DNA from 3 places in the Streptosporangium sp. 'caverna' genome. Region 3 is predicted to be linked to each of the others. Evidence: riboswitches for the same ligand, from Rfam matches in the RefSeq annotation. Region 3 holds a riboswitch; each other region holds the start of a gene.
What was found. Region 3 has a riboswitch for S-adenosylmethionine ahead of DKM19_RS09660 (glutathione S-transferase C-terminal domain-containing protein). Riboswitches for the same ligand answer to the same signal wherever they lie in the genome.

Region 1 (7,340 bases), 2.9 Mb from region 3:
ACCGGGGTTCGCCCTGCGGCTGCGGGACAGCCCGATGAGATAGTCGGAGAACTCCTCGGCCGCGCGCACGGCGGTGTGCTGGGCCTCGACCGAGGGGTTGAGCTCGTACATCCCGCAGATGTCGGCCGACCAGGGCCGCAGCAGGTGCCGGTCGGCCTCGGGCACGCCGAGCATCTCCGCGATCACGGTCACCGGGAGCGGCTCGGCGACCTCGGAGATGAGGTCTCCGCCGCCACGCTCGACGAACGCGTCGACGAGCTCACCGGCGATCCTGGCGACCTTGGGACGGAGCGCCTCGACCATGCGCGGGGTGAACGCCTTGGACACCAGCCGCCTGAGCCGGGTGTGCACAGGCGGCTCGACGTCGAGCATCCCGGCCCTGATGACCCGCCAGAACGGGTCCTGGAACTCGGGGTCGCCCGGTTTGCCGAACTCCTGGTGCGTGGCCACGTGCAGGTAGGAACGGCCGAGCCGGCGGTCGCGCAGCAGCGCGTTGACGTCGGCGTGCCGGGCGATCAGCCACTGGCCGGTCGGTTCGAAGAAACTGACCGGCCGCTCCCGCCTCAGCTCGTCGTAGACGTCATAGGGATGGGCGACGAATTCCGGATTCCAAGGATCAAAGCGCACGTAAGCATCGTAATCCTGACCTAAGGGTCGGTCCGCTCGTCCGCCTGCCCCTTGCCCTCGGGGGAACCGATCCGCTCACCCACCTGGTCCTTACCCCCGGGGAACCGACCGGCCCTCCCGCCCGGCCTTACCTTCAGGGGAACAGACCGGCCCTCCCGCCTGGCTCTCGGCCTCGGAGGAACCGATCCGCTCACCCGCTTGGCCCTTGTCCCCGGAGGAACCGGTCCGTCCGCCCATTTACCCCTTGCCCTCGTGGGAGCCGGCCTGTCCGCCCACCTGATCCTTGCCCTGAGAGGAACCTGTCGGCTCTCCCGCCTGGCCCTCGGCGGCTTGCTTCTCCACCTGACCTGGGCCGGCCGCTCCGCCCTTCTGGTCGTCCGTCCCGCCCTCGGCCGCGTAGCGCTGGTGCAGCGCCACCGGCTCCTCCCGGCCCGCCTTGCTGCGCATCCGGATGTTCAACAGCTCCACCAGGAGCGAGAACGCCATCGCGAAGTAGATGTAGCCCTTGGAGATGTGCTGCTCGAAGCCCTCGGCGATGAGCACGACGCCGATCAGCACCAGGAAGGACAGGGCGAGCATCTTGATGCTCGGATGCCGGTCCACGAAGCGGCTGATCGGCCCGGAGGCGACGAGCATCACGATGACCGAGACGATGACGGCCGCGATCATGACGCCGAGCTCGTCGACCATGCCGACCGCGGTGATCACGGAGTCGAGCGAGAAGACGATGTCGAGGACCATGATCTGCAGGATCACGGCGGTGAAGGAGGCCGCCACCTTGCCTCCGGCGTGGCCGGACTTGCCCTCCAGGCTGTCGTGCACCTCGAAGACGCTCTTGCCCAGCAGGAACAGCCCGCCGAGTATCAAAATCAGATCGCGCCCGGATATCCCCTGCCCGAAGACCTCGAAGAACGGCGATGTGAGTTTCACCACCCACGACAGCGCGAACAGCAGGGCCAGTCGGCTGACCAGGGCGGCCATGAGGCCGAGCTTGCGGGCTTTGTCACGCTGCTCGGGAGGGAGCTTTCCTGCGAGGATCGAAATGAAGATGATGTTGTCGATGCCCAGGACGATCTCGAGCGCGACAAGGGTGAAGAACCCTATCCATATCTCCGGGTTGGTCACCCAGTCCATTGATTCCTCCTTGGTCGGCCGGCGGCCGGGACGCTTTGCCGACTGACTGCCTCGACGACTGGGGGACGCTCTGAGTTCCTTCCCGGGAATAAACACTGATCACATTCGACACATGTGGGCACCGTCGGGCGGTCCCGGGAAGCGCCGGGACACACCCGGACAGGTCATCAGGAAGACCGCCGGGCATGACACGGAACGCGCTCGGACAGGCCGTGGGAGGACCGCCGGACACGACGCGGAACGCACTCGGACAGGCCGCAGGAAGATCACCGGACCTGACCCGGCACGCGCTCGGACAGGCCGTGGGAGGACCGCCGGGCACGACGCGGAACGCATTCGGACGAGCCATCGGGGAGACGACCGGGCCTCACGCGGAATCGCCAGTGGAACGTATTCGGACAGGCCATCGAGGGGGCGGCCGAACGCGATGCGGACCGACGCCGGCCACATTCAGTACTTGCAGGGCACGGTCAGGCGTCGGTTATAGTTCCCAGGTAGGTCATGAGTGCCAGTGACAAGCCCCGGCTCGCTGGCCGGCAACCCTCGCGTCCGCGGCGGGGTGCCCCGGGTGAGGACCTGGCCCGGCACGTCGCGTGTCGGGCAAGCGCGGGCTCCATGCACCAACGCCATGGGTTGGGGTCCGATGACCTCGAAGGAGACCTGGCGTGTCCACACTGACGATTTTCACCCCCGCCTCCACGCCCGTGACCGCCCCGGCGCCCCAGGTGCCCTCGGAGCGGCGGATTCCCGCGGTGCTCGGCTCCGACCTGGAGGTCCCGGTCAGGGGCGGCAGGCTGGTCCCCTACGCCAACCTCGACTACGCCGCCAGCGCGCCCTGTCTGGAGCCGGTGAGCGCCGCCGTCACCGCCGCGCTCCCGGCATACTCCAGCGTCCATCGCGGCGCCGGGTACGCGTCCCAGCTCACGACGGCCCGCTACGAGCAGGCCCGGCACACCGTCCGCGCCTTCGCCGGCGCCCGTCCCGACGACTCGGTGATCTTCACTCGCAACACCACCGACGCGACCAACCTGCTGGCCCGCAGCCTGCCCGAGGGGACCACCGCCGTGGTCTTCGACACCGAGCACCACGCCTCGCTCCTGCCCTGGGGCACCGCCGTACGGCTCGGGATTCCCGCTTTTCCCGGCGAGGCCGTCCGCGCCGCCGACGAGGCCCTCGCGGAGATCGACGGTCCGAAGCTGCTGGTCGTCACCGCCGCCTCCAACGTCACCGGCGAGCTCTGGCCGATCGCCGCCCTGGCCCACATCGCCCACCGCCACGGCGCCCGCATCCTCGTCGACGCCGCCCAGCTCGTCCCGCACCGCCGCCTCAACCTGACGGCGCTCGACCTGGACTACGTGGTCTTCTCCGGTCACAAGCTCTACGCCCCGTTCGGCACGGGCGCCCTGATCGGCCGCTCGGACTGGCTGGCGGAGGCGGAGCCGTACCTCAAGGGCGGCGGCGCGGTGAAGGCCGTGAACGACGACGAGACCGAGTGGCACGAGGACCCCGAGGCCCGCCACGAGGCCGGCACCCCGAACGTCCTGGGCGCCGTCGCGCTGGCCGCCGCCTGCGACGCCCTGACCGCCACCGGCTGGACCGTACTGCTCCGCGAGGAGGAGCGCCTCCTGAACCGCCTGCGCGCCGGCATCACCGCGGTCCGGGGCGTGCACGAGCTCTCCCTGTGGGGCCCCGACCACCCCCGCGTCGGCATCGTCTCCTTCGTGGTCGAGGGCTTCACCGCCCGCGAGGTCGCCGAGGCCCTGTCCGGCGACTACGGCATCGGCGTACGCGACGGCAAGTTCTGCGCCCACCCGTTCGTCCGCCACCTCCTCGGTACCGCGGACGGCGGCTGCGACGACGTCACCGCCTCCGCCGTCCGCGCCTCCATCGGCATCGGCACCACCGAAGAACACGTCGATCGTCTGATCACCGCTCTGCAGGATCTTGTGTCGCGCGGATGACGTGGCAGCATGGGTCTTATGACTGAGCCCCATGCCGAAGGCGCGCCCCGGACGGTAAGCGTGGGCATCGGGGCCGGAGCGGAGGCCGTGCCGGAAACGCACGGCAAGGAGCTCGCGACCGAGGACATGGTCCTCAACATCGGGCCGCAGCATCCGTCCACGCACGGGGTGCTGCGGCTGCGGCTCACGCTGGACGGCGAGCGGATCAGCTCGGCCGAGCCGGTCGTGGGCTACATGCACCGCGGCGCGGAGAAGCTGTTCGAGGTGCGCGACTACCGGCAGATCATCGTGCTGGCCAACCGGCACGACTGGCTGTCGGCCTTCTCGAACGAGCTGGGCGTCGTGCTCGCGGTGGAGCGGATGCTCGGCATGGAGGTGCCGGTCAGGGCGGTCTGGACGCGCACCCTGATGGCCGAGCTCAACCGGGTGCTGAGCCATCTGATGTTCCTGGGGTCCTACCCGCTGGAGCTCGGCGCGATCACCCCGGTCTTCTACGCGTTCCGGGAACGTGAGACCCTCCAGGCCGTGATGGAGGAGATCTCCGGCGGTCGCATGCACTACATGTTCAACCGGGTCGGCGGCCTCAAGGAGGAGCTGCCCCTGGGCTGGGCGAACCGGGTCTCCCGGGCCGTCGCCGACGTACGGCGGCGGCTGCCCGACATCGAGAACCTGATCGTCGGAAACGAGATCTTCGTCGCTCGCACGCGCGGAGTGGGCGTCCTGGACCGCGAGACGATCATGCAGTACGGCGTGAGCGGCCCGATCGCCCGCGCCTCGGGCGTGGACATCGACCTGCGCAGGGACGAGCCCTACCTGGCCTACGGCGAGCTGCCGGTGAAGGTCATCACCCGGTCCGCCGGAGACTGCCACGCCCGGTTCGAGGTGCTGCTGGAGCAGGTGAAGGTCTCCCTGGATCTGGCCGACGCCTGCGTGGAGCGACTCCTCGAACTCCCGCAGGGGCCGATCAACCAGCGCCTGCCCAAGGTGCTCAAGGTGCCCGAGGGCCACACCTACGCCTGGACCGAGAATCCGCTGGGCATCAACGGCTACTACCTGGTCTCCCGCGGAGAGAAGACTCCGTGGCGGATGAAGCTCCGCTCGGCCTCCTACAACAACGTCCAGGTGCTGCGGGAGATGCTCCCCGGTCACCTGATCTCCGACATGGTCGCCATCCTCGGCTCGATGTTCTTCGTCGTCGGCGACATCGACAAATGAGGCACGGTAGGACTGCATGAGCGAACGTGGTGGGGACACGAGTCCCCGCGTGACGGCCGGACGGCAGCGGGACAAATACGTCGACTGGCTCCGAGCGATCAGTCTGCTCGTCGTGGTGCTCTGGCACTGGGCGTTCACGATCCTGCAGTGGGGTCCGGAGGGCCCCTCGCCGACAAGCCCGCTGGGCTTCACCTCGGGGCTGTGGATCCTCACCTGGCTGCTCCAGGTGCTGCCGCTCTTCTTCTACGTCGGCGGGCACGTCCACCTCCTGTCCTGGGAACGCGCCCGCGAGCGCGGGGTGGGCATCGGGACCTTCGTCTGGCGGCGCATCCGCAGCCTCGCGATCCCGGCGCTGGCGCTGGCCGTCACCTGGATCGTGCTGGGCGCGATCGTGACGTGGGCGTTCGGGATCGGCTGGATGGACCGGGTCGTCCTGCTCATCATCAGCCCGCTGTGGTTCATCGCCGTCTACCTCGTGCTGATCGCCCTGCTCCCCATCGCGCTGTGGCTGCACCGCCGCTTCGACGTGCTGATTCTCATCTGGCTCGCGGGGGCGGCGCTGGTGGTCGACGTGCTGCGGCTGCGCTACGGCTACGAGGCCGTGGGCTGGCTCAACATGATCATTGTCTGGGGCCTGGCCCACCAGGCGGGGTTCTTCTACGACAGGGTGGTGGCCCTGGCCCGCCAGTTCGACGTCGCCATCCTGTGGACCGGGCTGTTCGGCCTCTTCGGGCTGGTCTACTCGGGCATCTACCCGGGCTCGATGGTGGGCGTGCCCGGCGACAAGCTGTCCAACATGGCGCCGCCGACCTTTGTCATCGTGGCGCTGCTGGTCTTCCAGATCGGCCTGGTGGAGGTGCTGAGGCCGTCCATGGAGCGCCTGCTGGAGCGCCCGAGGTGGCAGCGCGTCAACGAGACGGTCAACAGGTTCGCGCTGCCGCTGTTCCTGTTCCATACGACCGGCATGGCGATCTGGGTGGCGCTGACCTGGTGGCTGCTCGGCGGGGCGCCGCCCAGCCAGGGAGCGCCCGACCTGTCCTGGTGGCTGGAGAGGCCCCTGGCCGTCATCGGCCCGCTGCTCTGCACGTTCCCGGTCATCATGCTGTTCGGCCGCAGACGACGGGCCGCGAAGCCTTAGGAGCCTCCCCGGAGCGGACGGTGGAGGTGCCGGAGGCGTCTCCAGGCTGAACGGCGAGGCACCGGGAGCCGTTCTCCGGGCTGGGAGGACACGAGGCTCCGGGGGCGTCTCCGGGCCGGAGGCGAGGCTGCGGGAGCGTTCTTCGGGCCGGACCGCGCCGGGAGCGTTCTTCGGCGGCCGGTTCTAGCGGTCTTCCTCGTTGGAGTCCTTGGGCACCTTGCAGCAGTGTTCCAGATAGAGGGCCGCGCAGACCAGCAGCACGCAGACGACGAACGAGCCGCCGGTGATGAGGAAGTCGCGCCGGGGCACGCCCTGGTCCAGCAGGTCGGCGGTGTAGAGGGTGAATCCGGCGAAGATCCCGGCGAAGATCGCCCCGCCGTACGCGGAGGCCTTGGCGAGGCCCACGAGGCGGGCCACGGCCAGCGGCTCGACGGGCTTGGTGTCGGGCTTGCGCTCGATCCTGGCCTTTGTCATCCATCCGCTGTAGAACTCGCCGATCGCCAGCAGGAGCACCGTCGGGATCGAGGTCCACGGCACGGTCGGCAGGTCCGAGTAGAGCGGCTTCAGGAGTGCCCACGTAAGGATCGCGAACACGATGAAGAGCCCGACGAGCACGCCGGGACGGGTTGGCTTCACACGGGCCTCTTCAGCGTCAGATCGGTGCGCGGCCGTACGTAGTCCTGATCCAGGTCGGCCAGCAGGTCGGCCACCCTGCGCCCGGAGAGGACCGCCTCCGGGTCGGCCCGCACCCATGGCACCAGCACGAACGCCCGTTCGTCCGCCCTGGGGTGCGGCAGCGTCAGATCGGGGTCGTTCATGACGACGTCTCCAACGGTGATCAGGTCGAGGTCCAGGGTGCGCGCTCCCCAGCGCTCCCTGCGGACCCGGCCGAAGGAGTTTTCCACATCCTGAACACGCTCAAGGAGCGCCCAGGGTTCCAGCGCGGTCTCGGCGATCACTATGGCGTTGAGATAGAGGCCCTGTTCCGGTCCGCCGAAAGGGTCGGTCTCGTAGACCGGCGACACCGCGACGAACGTGAGCTCCGGGCCCTCGAAGAGCGCGTCGAGCGCGCCCTGCAGCGTGGCGAGCCGGTCACCCAGATTGCTGCCGAACCCCAGCACGACCCTCATGCCCGGCTCCGGGTGATCGTCACGATCACGTCGTCGAACGGCAGCGGGATCGGCGCGGCGGGCTTGTGCACGCTGATCTCCGCCGACGACACGAGCTCGCGGGACAGACAGACGTCCGCCAGGCGCTGAGCCAGG
Region 2 (7,340 bases), 3.3 Mb from region 3:
CGATCTCCTTCGCAATGGAGACACCGTCGTTGGTGATCGTGGGGGCGCCCCACTTCTTCTCCAGAACGACGTTACGGCCCTTCGGGCCGAGGGTCACCTTGACGGCGTCCGCGAGCTGGTTCATACCACGCTCGAGACCGCGCCTGGCGTCCTCGTTAAACGCGATCATCTTGGCTGCCATACGGCTAGACCTCCCAAACACAGGGTGGCTTGCACCGGATCGAGCCGACGCCCGCGACGGCATGTGGGCCCACGACTCCGTTCGGCGGGCCCCATCGCCTCGATCCAGGTTGGCACTCTCGAACCGGGAGTGCCAACAAACTGTTTAGCACTCTACCCTGTCGAGTGCAAGCTGCGGCTCGTTGACCTGGGTTCCGCTCGCGGCAAAGCCCGGCCCGCCGGTTGGGACGGCGAACCGGGCCGATGTCGTGGAGATCCACGCAGACTGCGCTGCCGCGGGATCCGCTGACATTTCCCGACAAGTTCACGGGATGGCTACGTCAGACCGCCCGGACGGACTCCGCCTGGGGGCCCTTCTGCCCTTGGGTGATCTCGAACTCGACCCGCTGGCCCTGCTCGAGGGCACGGTATCCATCCATCATGATTGCGGAGTAATGGACGAACACATCCTTACCACCGTCTACCGCGATGAAGCCGTAGCCCTTGTCCGCGTTGAACCATTTGACGGTGCCCTGCGCCACTTGCGACTCCTCTTACTGGACTTGAGGACCACACCCATTCCTCTCGCGAAGTCCTCAATCTCCGAGGCGGAGACAACGCCTACGTCGATCGTTCTCGACCATACCTGTGGGACACCGTGGGGCAACAGAGTCAAGCGCCAAACTACTGCTTTACGTGCCCTTTTATCATCCCCATCGGGATTGGCTCTCACGATTAGTTAGTTAAAGATTCCATTATTTCCTTCCGTCACAGATATGGGCTCGCGCCACAAAACACAACACCCGCACGCGGCCGGAGCCGGAGCGGGTGTCATGGGGAAGCCTGGAGAGGCCTGGAAGAAGCACCGGGAGAGTCGCCCGGGTCTGCGAGCGCCCGGCAGGGGCCCGGGCGCGTCAGGGCGCGCTGGGAGGATCAGCCCCCGGCGACGGCCGGGATGATGGAGACCTGGACGCCGGACGGCGTGACCGTATCGAGGTTGTCGACAAAACGGACGTCCTCATCCCCGACGTAGACATTGACAAAACGGCGAATCTTGCCCGTTTCATCAAAGATGCGCGCCCCGATCCCGGGGAAGTCCGCGTCCAGCTTCTGCAGAACGTCGCGAAGGGTCTCGCCCTCCCCGTTCACCTCGGCGGCACCGTCGGTGTAGGTCCGCAGGATCGTCGGAATCCGCACAGAAACGCTCATAATTCAGTACCTTTCACGATTTCTAGGCGATAACCGCACGGAATGCGTCAAGAGAGGGCCGAATGACCGCGGTGGGACGCGCCTGGCCGGCCACCGCGTCGAGGGTCTTCAGACCGTCACCGGTGTTGAGGACCACGGTCTCCGCGTCGGGGTCGAGTCGTCCCGCGGCGACCAGCTTGCGCAGCACGCCGACGGTGACGCCGCCCGCCGTCTCGGCGAAGATGCCCTCGGTCCTGGCCAGCAGCCGGATCGCGTCGACGATCTCGGTGTCCGTGACGTCCTCCACCGCACCGCCGGTGCGCCGGGCGATGTCCAGCACGTAGGGGCCGTCCGCCGGGTTGCCGATCGCCAGCGACTTGGCGATCGTGTCCGGCTTGACCGGGCGGATCACGTCGAGGCCCGCCTTGTAGGCGGTGGAGACCGGCGAGCACCCCTCCGCCTGGGCCGCGAAGATCTTGTAAGGCTTCTCCTCGACGAGGCCGAGACCGATCAGCTCCTTGAAGGCCTTGTCGATCTTCGTGAGCTGGGAGCCGGACGCGACGGGGATGACGATCTGGTCCGGGATCCGCCAGCCGAGCTGCTCGGCGATCTCGTAGGCCAGGGTCTTGGAGCCCTCCGCGTAGTACGGGCGAAGGTTGACGTTGGCAAAGCCCCACTGGTCGCCCAGCTCGTCGCCGATGAGCTCGGAACAGAAGCGGTTCACGTCGTCGTAGGTGCCCTCGATGGCGATGAGCCTGCCCCCGTACACCGAGGCCATGACGATCTTGGCTTCCTCCAGGTCCGCGGGAATGAACACGCAGGCGTCCAGCCCGGCGCGGGCGGCCGCGGCGGTGACCGCGCCTGCCAGGTTGCCGGTGGAGGAGCAGGAAAGGGTGTGGAAACCGAAGTTACGAGCCGCCTCGACGGCCATGGCCACCACGCGGTCCTTGAAGGAGTGCGTGGGATTGCCGGAGTCGTCTTTCACGTGCAGCGAGCGGATGCCCAGCTCGCGGGCGAGGTTGTCGGCCTTGACGAGCTTGGTCCAGCCCGGGGCCATGTTGGGCTTGGAGGTCACATCGACCGGAACCGGCAGCAGGGAACGGTAGCGCCAGATGTTGGTCGGTCCCTCGGCGATCTGCTCCCGGGTCACGCGCCCGAAGTCATAGGCGATCTCGAGGGGTCCGAAACACTCGATACAGGCGAAGATCGGACCGAGGTCGTAGCGGGCACCACATTCGCGACAGGAGAGAGCCACGGCGGGGCCGAAGTCGAGCGAGGTGGTGTTTTCGGTGGTTGCGAGCGCCATGAAGGGAGGCCTTTCCCTCATCTTCGTCTGCGACCACCCTGGTCACAGACCGGAATTGGCACCTGTCTCGGCTGACCTCGTCAGATTACGAGTCTTGAACCGAGATGGTTGCCGGGGCTTCGCAGGGCCGGTCCCTCCACCCCTCTGGATGAGCAAATATTCAATTAGGGGCCTGACGAGCAGGTCCTACGCACTCTACCCCGCCCTACCGCGATCCTGACCACTCGTCTCACTTTTCGAGACATGGCGTGTTGCCTGTCGGACGGCCTCTCTCCGATCGTCCACCCGTGGGTCCCACGCCGACACACTCCGTGTCGGTGTGGCGTCCACGTTTATGTGGCGCAATCGACATAATGAGACGACCGGCCCGGTCAGGACGGGTGCCTGGATGCCTTCGCGCCGGCGCCCCGCGGACACCGGCCCTCCGACGCCACCCACGTGTCTGTCGCCCGGCGAGAGCACGCCGCCAATGTCCCACGCCGCCAATGTCCCGTGTCCGTCCGGCAGGAGAAACACATGCGTTTTGCTGTACGAATGGGAACGGCGGCCGCCCTCGTGATGGGCCCGATCATGCCCGCCGAGGCGCTCGACATCCCGTCCGTGACCGTCCGGAGGGTCGCCGAGGACCCGCCCCCGTCCAACAAGAACATCAACAACTCCAACACCTCCGGGAAGGACGGCGGCGGCTCCTCCGGGAAAGCCTCGTCCTCCGGGAGCGACGGCTCCTCCGCGAACAACACCAACAACAACGGGATCCCGCCCGCGTTGAAGAACGTCACGTCGCTCCGGGTCCTGCCCTGGAACCCCCGCCAGAACAACAATGTCCGGATATTTGTGCACTGTCCTCCCGTGTCGAACCACGCGATCATCGGTTCCACCGCGTTCAATCTCAAGGGTTCGCGGCGGATCTACCGGGAGGTGGGGCTGGGGCTCTCCGACAGGGGTCTCGGACGCCGCAGCGCCGGCATCTCCTATTTCGCCCTGCTGGGATATCACGAGGTCTGCCTGAAGTGCGTGAAGGTCACGATGAACCAGCAGACTCGCCTCAGGAGGATCCGCGTGGTCGGCCGGGACTCCGCCTCTCTCCTGGTGCGCAGGTTCAGTTTCGAGCAGTTCTTCGACTGACCGCGCCCCGGACGTTGATCTCCCAGGAGCGCGATCGCCACGGCGGGAGGGAGGTCACGGCGTCTTGTAGGTCAGCTTGTAGGAGCCGGAGCCGCTCGCGGAGACCACCCGGTAGCGGTAGTACCCGGGCATGCCGGTGTAGCTGATCTTCTCATCGGGGTTCGGGCTGTCAGAGGTGGCGACGGTGCTCCAGGCCGAGCCGTTGCGCTTCTCCAGGAAAAGGTCGAAGTCGATACCGCTGTCGGCGTCCAGGCAACCGGAGTGCAGGCCGGCGACGGTCGTCTCGTAATACTGGCCGGTCGGCTCGTAGACGGGTTGATCGCCTTCGTTCAGGACGCCGGTGACGTTCTTCGGCAGGCCGGTGCAGGTGCTCTCGTCCGGCGGGACGGCGTTGCTGTCGGTCACCAGGGTCAGGCCGTACGTCGTGAGGATCTCGTTGATCGGCTGAAAATAGGTGATACCACCGTCGACGCAGTCGCCGGAACCGCCGGAGGTCACACCCTGGGCCTGGTCCACCGAGATGAAGGAACCCCCCGAGTCACCGGGCTCGGCACACACACTGGTACGGGTCACCCCGAAAACCGTGCCCTGAGGATAGGTGACACTGGCGTCGCGCTGCCGGATGACACCGCACTGCCAGTCGGTGGTGGAGCCCGATCGGCAGACCGAGGCGCCCTCGATCGCCTCCCTGGAACCGGCGACGGGTACGGTGCCGCCGCTGCCGTTGTTCACCACCGGTCTGAGCATCCAGTTGGCGTTCACCGCGATCCAGGCGGCGTCGTCGACCGGGAAGCTCGACGCCTGGAAGACACCCTGGGGGGCGCGGTTGAAGCCCGCGGTGGCGTCGCCCTTCTTGCCGCAGTGGCCCGCGCTGACAAAACCGTTCTGCGATCCACGCGTCACCGCGAAACCGATCGAACAGCGACTCGTGGTGTTGACGTAATAGGCATTGCCGCCCCGCACCTCGTCGAGGAGCCGGGGTCTTTCGGGAGACTGCACCGCGCGCACCACGCTCGAGTCCACCCCGGAGGCCTGGATGAGGTCTTCGGTCTCCAGGGGTTCGGTCGTGAGAACGATGATCCGGTTGTTCTTCACATCGACGAAGCGCACCGCCCCGCCGCTCAACCGGCCGGGCAGAGAGCCGTCAAGATTGTTCATCGCCCTGTCGAGTTCCGCATACGACCGTTTGACGACTTCGCCCTGGGCGCCCGCGGCGATGATCTCGGGGAGGTCGGCGGGATCGGTGGTGGCCACCACCAGGGTCTGGGCGATGGTTCCCGCGAACCAGGAGCCGCCGAAGTGGGCCCCGAGCCGGCTGCGGAGCTTCGCCTCGATCGGCGCCAGATGGGCCTCGTTAAGGAGACGAGCCTGCGCCTGCTCACTCGTGAGTTTGAGGTCGCGCTGGAATGCCGCGATCATGCCCGGTGGCGGTTTCCAGCCGGCTGGAGCGGCCTCGGCTCCCGCCGACGGAGGTTTGGCGGCGACCGGGACGGCCGTCAGGGTAAGAGCGATGATCGCCAGAGCGCATCCTGCGGTAACGGCATGTCTGCGGGACATGGGGTCTCTCCTCGACCTCTGCTTTCCAGGCATGAGGGGAGAGCACCTCATATCGCAGATTGATCATGCGATGTGGGCAATGCCACTTTAATTCAGTCGTTGCCGGTTAAGGCGGTAAAAGCCGCACGCCACGCGGCGGCGATTTCAGGCCGGACCCGCACTCCGGATGCGATCTCCCGGAGTGCGTCTGCCGACCGGCGCCGCGGTGGACGGGGAGGCCGAGCCGGATTTACGGCGTCTTGTAGGTCAGCTTGTAGGAGCCGGAACCGCTCGCGGAGACCACCCGGTAGCGGTAGTACCCGGGCGAGCCGGTGTAGCTGATCTTCTCATCGGGGTTCGGACTGTCAGAGGTGGCGACGGTAGTCCAGGCCGAGCCGTTGCGCTTCTCCAGGAAAAGGTCGAAATCGACGCCGTCGGCGGCGTCCAGGCAACCGGAGTGAACACCGGCGACAGTGGTCTGATAGCTCCGGTTGTTCGGCTGGTAGACGCTCTGCCCATCGGTCAGGGTGCCGGTGACGTTCTTCGGCAGGCCCGTGCAGGTGCCCGGCGGGATGGCGTTGCTGTCGGTCACCAGGGTCAGGCCGTACGTCGTGAGAATCTCGTTGATCGGCTGAAAATAGGTGACGCCGCCCGAGGAACAGTCGCCGGAGCCGCCGGAGGTCACACCCTGGGCCTGGTCCACCGAGATGAAGGAACCCCCCGAGTCACCGGGCTCGGCACACACACTCGTGCGGGTCACCCCGAAAACCGTGCCCTGAGGATAGGTCACGCTGGCGTCGCGCTGCCGGATGACACCGCACTGCCAGTCGGTGGTGGAGCCCGACCGGCAGACCGACGCGCCCTCGATCGCCTCCCTGGAACCGGCGACGGGTACGGTGCCGCCGCTGCCGTTGTTCACCACCGGTCTGAGCATCCATTTGGCATTCACGGAAACCCAGGCGGCGTCGTCGACCGGGAAGCTCGACGCCTGGAAGACACCCTGGGGGGCGCGATTGACTCCGGTGGTGGCGTCGCCCTTCTTGCCGCAGTGGCCCGCGCTGACAAAACCGTTCTGCGATCCACGCGTCACCGCGAAACCGATCGAACAGCGACTCGTGACGTTGACGTAATAGGCGTCGCCGCCCCGCACCTCGTCGAGGAGCCGGGGTCTTTCGGGAGACTGCACCGCACGCACCACGCTCGAGTCCACGCCCGAGGCCTGAATGAGATCTTCGGTCTCCAGAGGTTCGGTCGTGAGAACGATGATCCGGTTGTTCTTCACATCGACGAAGCGCACCGCCCCGCCGCTCAACCGGCCGGGCAGAGAGCCGTCAAGGCTGTTCATCGCCCTGTCGAGTTCCGCGTACGACCGTTTGACGATCTCGCCCTGGGCGCCCGCGGCGATGATCTGAGGGAGGTCGGCGGGATCGGTGGTGGCCACCACCAAAGTCTGGGCGATGGTTCCCGCGAACCAGGAGCCGCCGAAGTGGGCCCCGAGCCGGCTGCGGAGCTTCGCCTCGATCGGCGCCAGGCGGGCCTCGTTGATCAGACGGGCCTGCGCCTGCTCAGCGGTGAGCTTGAGATCACGCTGGAATGCCGCGATCATGCCCGGTGGCGGTTTCCATATGACCGGAGCGGCCTCGACTCCCGCCGACGGAGGTTTGGCGGCGACCGGGACGGCCGTCAGGGTAAGAGCGGTGATCGCCAGGACGCACCCTGCGGTAACGGCATGTCTGCGGGACATGTGCCTCTCCTCGACCTCTGCTTTCCAGGCATGAGGGGGGAGATCGCCTTATATCGCAGGTTGATCATGCGATGTGGGCAACGCCACTTTAATTCAGTCGTTGCCGGTTAAGGCGGTAAAAGCCGCACGCCACGCGGCGGCGATTTCAGGCCGGACCCGCACCCCAGATGCGATCTACTCTGGGGCGCGGTTCGTCATCGGCGGGAGAGCCGGAAGACGGGTCACGGCGTCTTGTACCCCAGCTTGTAGGAGCCGGAGCCGCTCGCGGAGACCACCCGGTAG
Region 3 (7,340 bases):
GTGTCGAGGCCGTCGCCGATCAGCACGTCCACGGTGTCGCCGGGGGCGAACAGCAGGGCGACGTAGGCCGCCGTGGCGGCGGCCCAGAGTACGGCGAGGCCGGACCCGAGCCGCCGGACCACGGGGCCGAGCCACCCGGCGGCGGCCAGCCCCCGCCGCCGGGTGAGTTGGAGAGTGCTCACGTCCCGATCCGGACGTCGTAAGCACTGTTGGGGGTGCCGGAGACCGGCTCGAAGGTGACCCCGGTGACGCCCGCGCCGTGGGCGATCTGGTCGGCGGGCACGTAGAGCGGGAGCAGCAGCGCCTCGTCGGTGACGACGATCTTCTGCACCTTGGCGTAGAGCTCCTTGCGCTCGGTCTGGTCGGAGGTGGCCGACGCCTCGGCGAGCAGCCCGTCCAGCTCGGCGCTCTCGACGTGGGTACGGTTGATCGCGGCGCCCTTCGGCAGGATCAGGTTGAGCGCCGCCCCGGCGTCGGTGTCGCCGCGCGAGTTCTCGAAGACCTCGTACTGGTCTTCCTTGTAGGCCTTCTGCGCGGTGCCGTCGTCGACGAGCTTGACCTGGAAGTCGATGCCCGCGCTCTGCTTCACCGCCGCCTGGATCGCCTGGGCGAGGACGTCACGGCGGTCCCTGACGTACGGTGCCGAGGACACCGACCGTACGCTCAGCCGCTTGCCGTCCTTGACCCGGAAGCCCTCGCCGTCGCGCTTGTCCCAGCCCGCCTCGTCGAGCAGCTTGTTGGCCCGTGCCGGGTTGCCGCCGAAGGTGTTCTCCAGCGAGGCGTCGTAGAACGCCGGACTGCCCTGGCCGATGATGCTCCAGGCCCGCTTGGCGGTGCCCTGGTAGACCGAGTTGAGCACGGCGTCCACGTCGACGGCGTCCCGGAACGCCTCGCGCACCCGCTTGTCGTCGAAGGGCGCGTGCGAGAGGTTGAAGTAGTAGGAGAACGCGCTCCCCGAGTTGAGGCTGGTCTCCAGCTTCAACGCCGGGTCACTCTTGATCAGGCCGACCTCGGTGGCGGGCACGCCCTCGATGACCTGGACCTGCTGCGAGGTCAGCGCGCCGACCCGGACCGCGGCCTCGGGCAGGAAGCGGTAGGTCAGCTCGGCGAGGTACGCCGGACCCTGGTGGCCGGCGCTGGGCGGCGCCCAGTTGTAGTCCGGGTTGCGCTTGTAGTGGACCTCCTGGCCCGGCGTGAAGCGGTCCAGGATGAACGGCCCGGTGCCGACCACGTCGACCCCGCCGGCCTTGAGGTCCTTGGCGTTCTTCAGCGACCTGGGCGAGACCTGGCCGGCCAGCGGTGAGGCGAGGAAATCCAGGAAGATACCGTCGGGGGCCTTCAGCGTGACCTTCAGGGCGTACGGTCCGGTCACCTCGGCCGAGCCGAAGTTGCGGAGCTGGATCGCCTTGACCGCGGGGTTGTAGCCCTCCGAGACGAGCCGGTCGAGGTTGGCCTTCACCGCCGCGGCGTCGAACTTCTCCCCGTCGTGGAAGGTCACGTCCTCGCGGAGCCGGAAGGTGTAGGTCAGGCCGTCCTTGGAGACCTCCCAGTCCTTGGCCAGCCACGGCAGGAACTCGCCGTTCTTCCCCCGGGCGATCAGGTTGTCGAACTGGTTGTGCACCAGCAACCGGGCCTTGTTCTGGCCCCACTGGTGCGGGTTGAAGGTGATCGGCTGCGTCTCCACGGCCCACACCAGCGATCCGCCGCCCCCCTCGCCGGCCGTCGCCGCCGGAGCCTCGCTCCCGCACGCCGCCAGTGTCAGCACCCCGGCCAGCGCCAGGACGCCCCATTGCGATTTCACTGACTTCTCCTCATCCGACGACTCACGCGACGGCTCGTACCGTTCATGCGGCTCATCCGGCTCATGCGGTTCTTACGGCAGCTCATCCGGCACGGCCGATCCGGATGACGACGGCTCCTGCGCGATGACCGCTGCAGGCGGCGGCTCACACGAGGTGACCGCTCCAGGCGGCGGCTCATACGCGGTGACCGCTCCAGGCGGTTCATGCGACGTGGCTGATCTGGGTGGCGACGGTCTCGGACAGCACGATCCGGGCGAGCGCGTCGGCGTGCCGGAACAGCGGGGCGTTGAATCCGGGCCGGGCGAAACCGCCGGTGGCCCGTCCGCCGACGACCCAGGGGCCGAAGGCGAACCTGCGGGGATGCGGGGTGTCGGATCGATCGAGCAGGCGGCGGTCGGCGGGCCGTACCTTCAGCAGCCCGGCGGACTCCTCGGCCTCGCCCCGGTCGCGGAGCGCGGTGATCAGCGGGTCGGTGGCCCGGCTCACGCTGGGCGCGGGCAGCCTGGCCTCGATCAGGGTCGTGGCCTCCACCCCGCCGGGCACGCTGGGACTCTGCGCCCGCCACCGCCCGTCGCGGTGTCCCACCTGGAGGTCGGTGCCGAGGAAGGTGACCACGCCGGCCTTGGCGAGGGCCCGCAGCTCCTCCAGCCGGGGGCCCGGCGGGCCGCTGGCGACGTAGCTGAAGAAGCCGTGGAACCAGGGGTCGGAGATGCCCAGCTCGGAGAGGACGCCGTAGACGGAGAGCAGTCCGAGGATCATGGCGTGATCGGCGCTGTGCGCGGGGTCGGAGCGCCGGTCGAGATCCGCCGCCAGGTAGCCGTGCATCCACTTCTGCAGTCCCGCCGAGTCGCCGAACCGTATCTTCTCCAGCGGCCGGTCCAGCCGTTCGAAGTCCAGCCGGTCCAGGTGCCGGGGCACGGCCTGGCGGATCAGCCTCCGCATCGCGAGGCTGCCCCACTCCTCGGCCGCGAACGCCTCCTGGAACTCCTCCCAGCCCACCCGGGACCGTTTCGGGTGCGCGGTGATCAGCTCGTGGTAGTAGGCGAAGGCCAGCTCCTTGCGGACCAGCGGCCACACGTCCCGGCGGAAGTTCCACGGTCCCTCGCCCAGCGCCTTCGCGGTGAGGAAACGCGGCACCGGCGGGCGGACGCCGCGGAACGGGTATCCGGTCTTGGAGTGGTACGGCACGCCGCGGCGCGATCCCACGTGGAGCAGCGGCTCCCGCCCGCTGGGCAGGTAGACGAGCTCCTCATCGTATTCGCGGACGAACCGCCCGCCCCTGCCCGAGGTGAGCAGCACCATCAGGTCGACGAAGGCCAGCCCCATGCCGCGCACGATCGCCGGCTCTCCCTCGGGGATCACGTCCAGGTCGAGGTCGGCCGCGTAACCGGTGGGAATGTAGCGCAGCCCGCTGCCCGCGGCGAGGCCGGCCAGCGACCGTTCCTCCCCGGTCGGGGTCACGTCTCCGTGCCCCTGGGCCAGGATCACCGCGTCCACCTCGATCGTCCGGCCGTTCTCCAGCGTCACCGCCTGGCCGCCGGGAACGTCGGCCAGGTCGAGTACGCGGGTCGCGTGCACGTGCACCCGGACCCCGCGCGGAGCCGTCTTCACCGCGCGCTGGAAGACGTGGGACAGGTACGCGTTCTGGACCGGGCGGGAGGCGAACAGGCCGGAGTCGCGGCCGAGCCATTCGGCGAGGGAGGGTCCGGGACGGATCGGGCCCTCGCACTGGACCGACTCGTCGGTGAACAGCGTCACGTCGGCGGCGGTGGAGTTCATCCAGAGCAGGTCGGGCTGCTCCTTGCGCCAGACCCGGCCGCCGCCCGGCGGGTAGGGGTCTATCACGTGGATGTCCAGCGACGGCCAGCTCAGCAGTTCGGCCGCGTTGGCGCAGATCCGCTCCACCAGGCAGGTGCCGGTCGGCCCCGCGCCGACGACGGCGACCGCGCTCATAAGGCCCCCTCCCTCGACGGACTCGACGGACTCGACGGACTCGACGGACTCGACGGACTCGACGGACTCGACGGGGCGAGGGTCGCGAAGGCTCCGCGCCCGCTCATACGGCGGCTCTGTGATGGGACTGCTCCCAGTCGGCCCGGAACGGCTGGACCGGGATCCGCCAGGGGTCGGTCTCCCCCGCCGGAGTGGAGAGCGCGGTGAGGTCGGTGTTCTCCCGGAAGGCGGGATGCTGGTAGAGGTCCCTGGCGTAGGCCCACAGGTTGGGGAACGCGGTCAGCGGGCGCTCGCTGATCCTGGCCGCCGGGTTGTCGCTCACATCGAACCGGAGCAGCGTCGGCCAGAGCCTGACATCCGCCTCGGTGATCCCCGAGCCGAACAGGAACCTGCGGTCGGCGAGCCGGGCGTCGAGCTCCTCCAGGAAGGCGATCACGGCCTGCCGCGCCTCGCCGTACTCCGCCTCCGTCGTGGCCGACCCGACGCGGCCGGCCGCGGTGTTGACGTACTCGTAGATCCTCGCGTTGAGCGCGTCGATCTCCGGGCGCAGCTCCTCGGGGTAGAGGTCGGCCTCGGGATCGCCGTCGAACCGGGTGCCCAGGTCGATCGTGATGTCGGGGAAGTTGTTGCTCACGATCCGCCCGGTCTCCCTGTCCCACAGCGCCGGCACCGAGACGTGCCCGTCGAACCCCGGCTCGGTCGCCTCGTACGCCTCCCTGAGCGTGGCGAACCCGTTCACCGGGTCGGCCCCGCGCCGCTCGCGGAACGCCCATCCCCGCCCGTCGCGCTCGTCGTCCACGTAGGACAGCGAGACCACGTCCTCCAGTCCCCTGAGCGAACGGACGATCGCCGCACGCTGCGCGTAGGGACAGACCGCCGCGACGTAGAGGTGGTAGCGCCCGGGCTCGGCGGGAAACTCGGGCGTCCCGATCCGTCCCTGGAAGGGGTAGCGGGGGCCGGGACGGCCGCCCGGCCGGTAGCGGCCGTAGGTGTCGAGGTCGACGGGGCCGGCGTAGTTGAGTGTGATCTCGGACATGTGGTGCTCCCAGGCATGTCTCGGTAACCCGGTGAGGGGTTCGCGCTTGCGGCACGCCCACCGTGCCGCCAGGTCTCTCCCCGGGGGCACCCCGCCGCGGTGCGAGGGTTGCCGGTCAGCCAGCCGGGGCTTTGCACTGACACTCTTAACCTAGTTAGAAGGTAGGAAATACATAGATCTATGTCAAGCCTTAAAGTCGAGGGATGTCACATGAGATCGTTAATGTGGTCTACCGCAAGTACGACGGGTCTCTGCACTGGCACCATCCCAGCCTGCTCCTCGGCGAGGACGAGCACGGCGTGTGGATCGGCTGCACGGCAGGCTCGGGCGCCCGCAAGGGCGACGGGCCCGTGGTCCCCTCAGCCTCCGCGTTCGTGATGCTCTTCCCCCGGGACGGCTGGTGGACGGCCTCCTTCAACGCCCTCCCGAACAGGGTCGAGATCTACTGCGACATCGCGACGGTGCCCCAGTGGAGCGACGGCGAGGTGACCATGGTCGACCTGGACCTCGACGTGATCCGCATGCGCGACGGCCGGGTCATCCTGGACGACGAGGACGAGTTCGAGGAGCACCAGGTCCGCTACGCCTATCCCCCCGACGTCATCGAGAACGCCCGCACCACGGCCGCCCGGCTGATGGAGGCGGTCCGCACCCGCGCCGCCCCCTTCGGCGCCGCGCCCCACTGGCTGGCTCAGGTGACCTGAGCCGCCCCGCCTCCAGTCCAGGGTGACCTGCCCGGTCTCCGGTACGGCCCGGCCACCCGGCGCCACCCGCCGACCACACCCCGCTCCGTCGCCCCACGCTCCTGCGGTGCTCACCGCCGATCGCCGCAACGCCCGCACGTCCAACACGTCCAAGGCCCGGCCGGCTCGCCGCCGCGCGAGCCGGCCGGGCGGTCTGTGGCGGGTCTACAGCGGAGGGAAGCCGGGGGCGCGGCGTTCCAGGAAGCTGGCGACGCCCTCGGCGAAGTCGGGCCGGGAGAAGGCCTCCACCATCTTGCGCGCCGCCGCGGACTCCGACGACTCCAGGGTCTCGCTCCAGTCGCCCCAGATCTGACGCTTCATCACGGCCATCGACGCCGGCGAGCTGAAGGCGGCCAGCTCGCGGGCGTAGGCCGTGGCCTCCTCCAGCAGGCTCTCCCGGGACACCGACCGGTTGACCAGACCCAGCTCGTAGGCCTCGGCCCCGGAGAAGGTGCGGCCCGACAGCAGCAGGTCCATGGCCTTGGCATGGCCGATGAGCCGGGGCAGGATCCACGACAGGCCGTACTCGGCGATCAGGCCGCGCCGGGCGAAGGCGGTGGTCCACTTCGCCTCGTCGGCGGTGAAGATCAGGTCGCACATCAGGGCGTGGACCATGCCGAGCCCGGCGCAGGCGCCGTTGACCGCGGCGATGATCGGCTTGCGGATCGTGGTCGGGAAGGTGTTGGGGCGCTTGTCCGGCTCGCCCCTGTAGGAGCCGTCCTGGATGGAGCTGAGCGTCTGGAAGTCCGCCCCGGCGCAGAAGCCCTTCCCCGCTCCGGTGACGACGATCACCCGGACCTCGGGGTCCAGCTCCGCCTCGGCCAGCTGGTCGAAGTAACGCCGCCCCATCTCGGCGGTCCAGGCGTTGAGCCTGTCCGGCCGGTTGAACGTCAGCGTCAGCACGCCCCGCTCGATCGACGACAGCACCAGATCGACCATCTCGTCCCCTTCCGGGAGCCCCCTTTCCCGGAGGCCTTCCGCACGAGAGCTCCCCGTCCGGACAGCTCCAGAATATGGTTCTATACCTTTTCCCTCTCCGGCGACAGCATGTGCGAGCGGACCAGGTCCTCCACGGTGGCGCGCAGCCCGAGAAAGAGGGAGGTCCGCTTGATGGCGAGGGCGCGGTAGGCGGGCAGTCCGATCGGGACCTCCGCGGCGACCCGGCCGGGACCGCACGAGAACACGAGCACCCGCTGAGCGAGCATGACGGCCTCCTCGACGTCGTGGGTGACCATCAGCACGGTCGTTCCCATGTCCCGCCACACCTCACGCAGGAAAAGCTGCATGTCCTCCTTGGTCTGCACGTCGAGCGCCCCGAACGGCTCGTCCAGCAGCAGCACGGCCGGCTCGCACGCCAGCGCCCTGGCGATCGCCACCCGCTGGCGCTGCCCGCCGGACAGCTGCCGGGGCAGCGCGTCCACCCAGGACGACAGCCCGACCTCGCCCAGGTACCAGCGGACCCGGCGCTCTCTGTCGGCCCTGGAGATCGGCAGCAGCCGCAGCCCGAAGGCCACATTCTGGGCCACGGTGAGGAAGGGGAACAGCGCGCCCGACTGGAACACCAGCCCGCGTTCGGGGCCCGGCCCCTGGACGGGCACCCCGCCGAGCGAGACCGAGCCCGCGCTGACCGGCGACAGACCGGCGATCAGCGACAGCAGCGTGGACTTGCCCGACCCGCTGGCGCCCACCACGCACACGAACTCGCCCGGCTCCATCGACAGGTCGATGCCGTCCAGCACGCGCGTGGTCCCGTAGTCCTTGGCCACCCCGCTCAGTACGAGGTTCATACCACCCACCTCCCGAGGC

Region 1: linked by a shared signal. The riboswitch ahead of DKM19_RS45695 (aminotransferase class V-fold PLP-dependent enzyme) and the one ahead of DKM19_RS09660 (glutathione S-transferase C-terminal domain-containing protein) in region 3 are both predicted to bind S-adenosylmethionine.
Region 2: linked by a shared signal. The riboswitch ahead of thrC (threonine synthase) and the one ahead of DKM19_RS09660 (glutathione S-transferase C-terminal domain-containing protein) in region 3 are both predicted to bind S-adenosylmethionine.

What each region holds. Positions count from the first base shown of each region.
Region 1 is NZ_CP029711.1:10,571,875-10,579,214, forward strand. It holds gene DKM19_RS45685 (cytochrome P450) at 1-627, opposite strand, end outside; gene DKM19_RS45690 (TerC family protein) at 865-1,761, opposite strand; SAM riboswitch class IV at 2,259-2,374, shown strand; gene DKM19_RS45695 (aminotransferase class V-fold PLP-dependent enzyme) at 2,427-3,722, shown strand; gene DKM19_RS45700 (NADH-quinone oxidoreductase subunit D) at 3,741-4,937, shown strand; gene DKM19_RS45705 (acyltransferase) at 4,954-6,075, shown strand; gene DKM19_RS45710 (DUF3180 domain-containing protein) at 6,259-6,711, opposite strand; gene folK (2-amino-4-hydroxy-6-hydroxymethyldihydropteridine diphosphokinase) at 6,708-7,205, opposite strand; gene folB (dihydroneopterin aldolase) at 7,202-7,340, opposite strand, start outside.
Region 2 is NZ_CP029711.1:10,186,137-10,193,476, forward strand. It holds gene groL (chaperonin GroEL) at 1-181, opposite strand, end outside; gene DKM19_RS43990 (cold-shock protein) at 501-701, opposite strand; gene DKM19_RS43995 (MoaD/ThiS family protein) at 1,093-1,368, opposite strand; gene thrC (threonine synthase) at 1,391-2,653, opposite strand; SAM riboswitch class I at 2,668-2,808, opposite strand; gene DKM19_RS44005 (hypothetical protein) at 3,170-3,778, shown strand; gene DKM19_RS44010 (S1 family peptidase) at 3,833-5,335, opposite strand; gene DKM19_RS44015 (S1 family peptidase) at 5,565-7,058, opposite strand; gene DKM19_RS44020 (S1 family peptidase) at 7,280-7,340, opposite strand, start outside.
Region 3 is NZ_CP029711.1:2,166,091-2,173,430, reverse strand. It holds gene DKM19_RS09675 (ABC transporter permease) at 1-182, opposite strand, end outside; gene DKM19_RS09670 (ABC transporter substrate-binding protein) at 179-1,801, opposite strand; gene DKM19_RS09665 (FAD/NAD(P)-binding domain-containing protein) at 2,004-3,755, opposite strand; gene DKM19_RS09660 (glutathione S-transferase C-terminal domain-containing protein) at 3,859-4,791, opposite strand; SAM riboswitch class IV at 4,829-4,942, opposite strand; gene DKM19_RS09655 (DUF402 domain-containing protein) at 4,995-5,495, shown strand; gene DKM19_RS09650 (enoyl-CoA hydratase) at 5,700-6,473, opposite strand; gene DKM19_RS09645 (ABC transporter ATP-binding protein) at 6,554-7,321, opposite strand; gene DKM19_RS09640 (ABC transporter permease) at 7,318-7,340, opposite strand, start outside.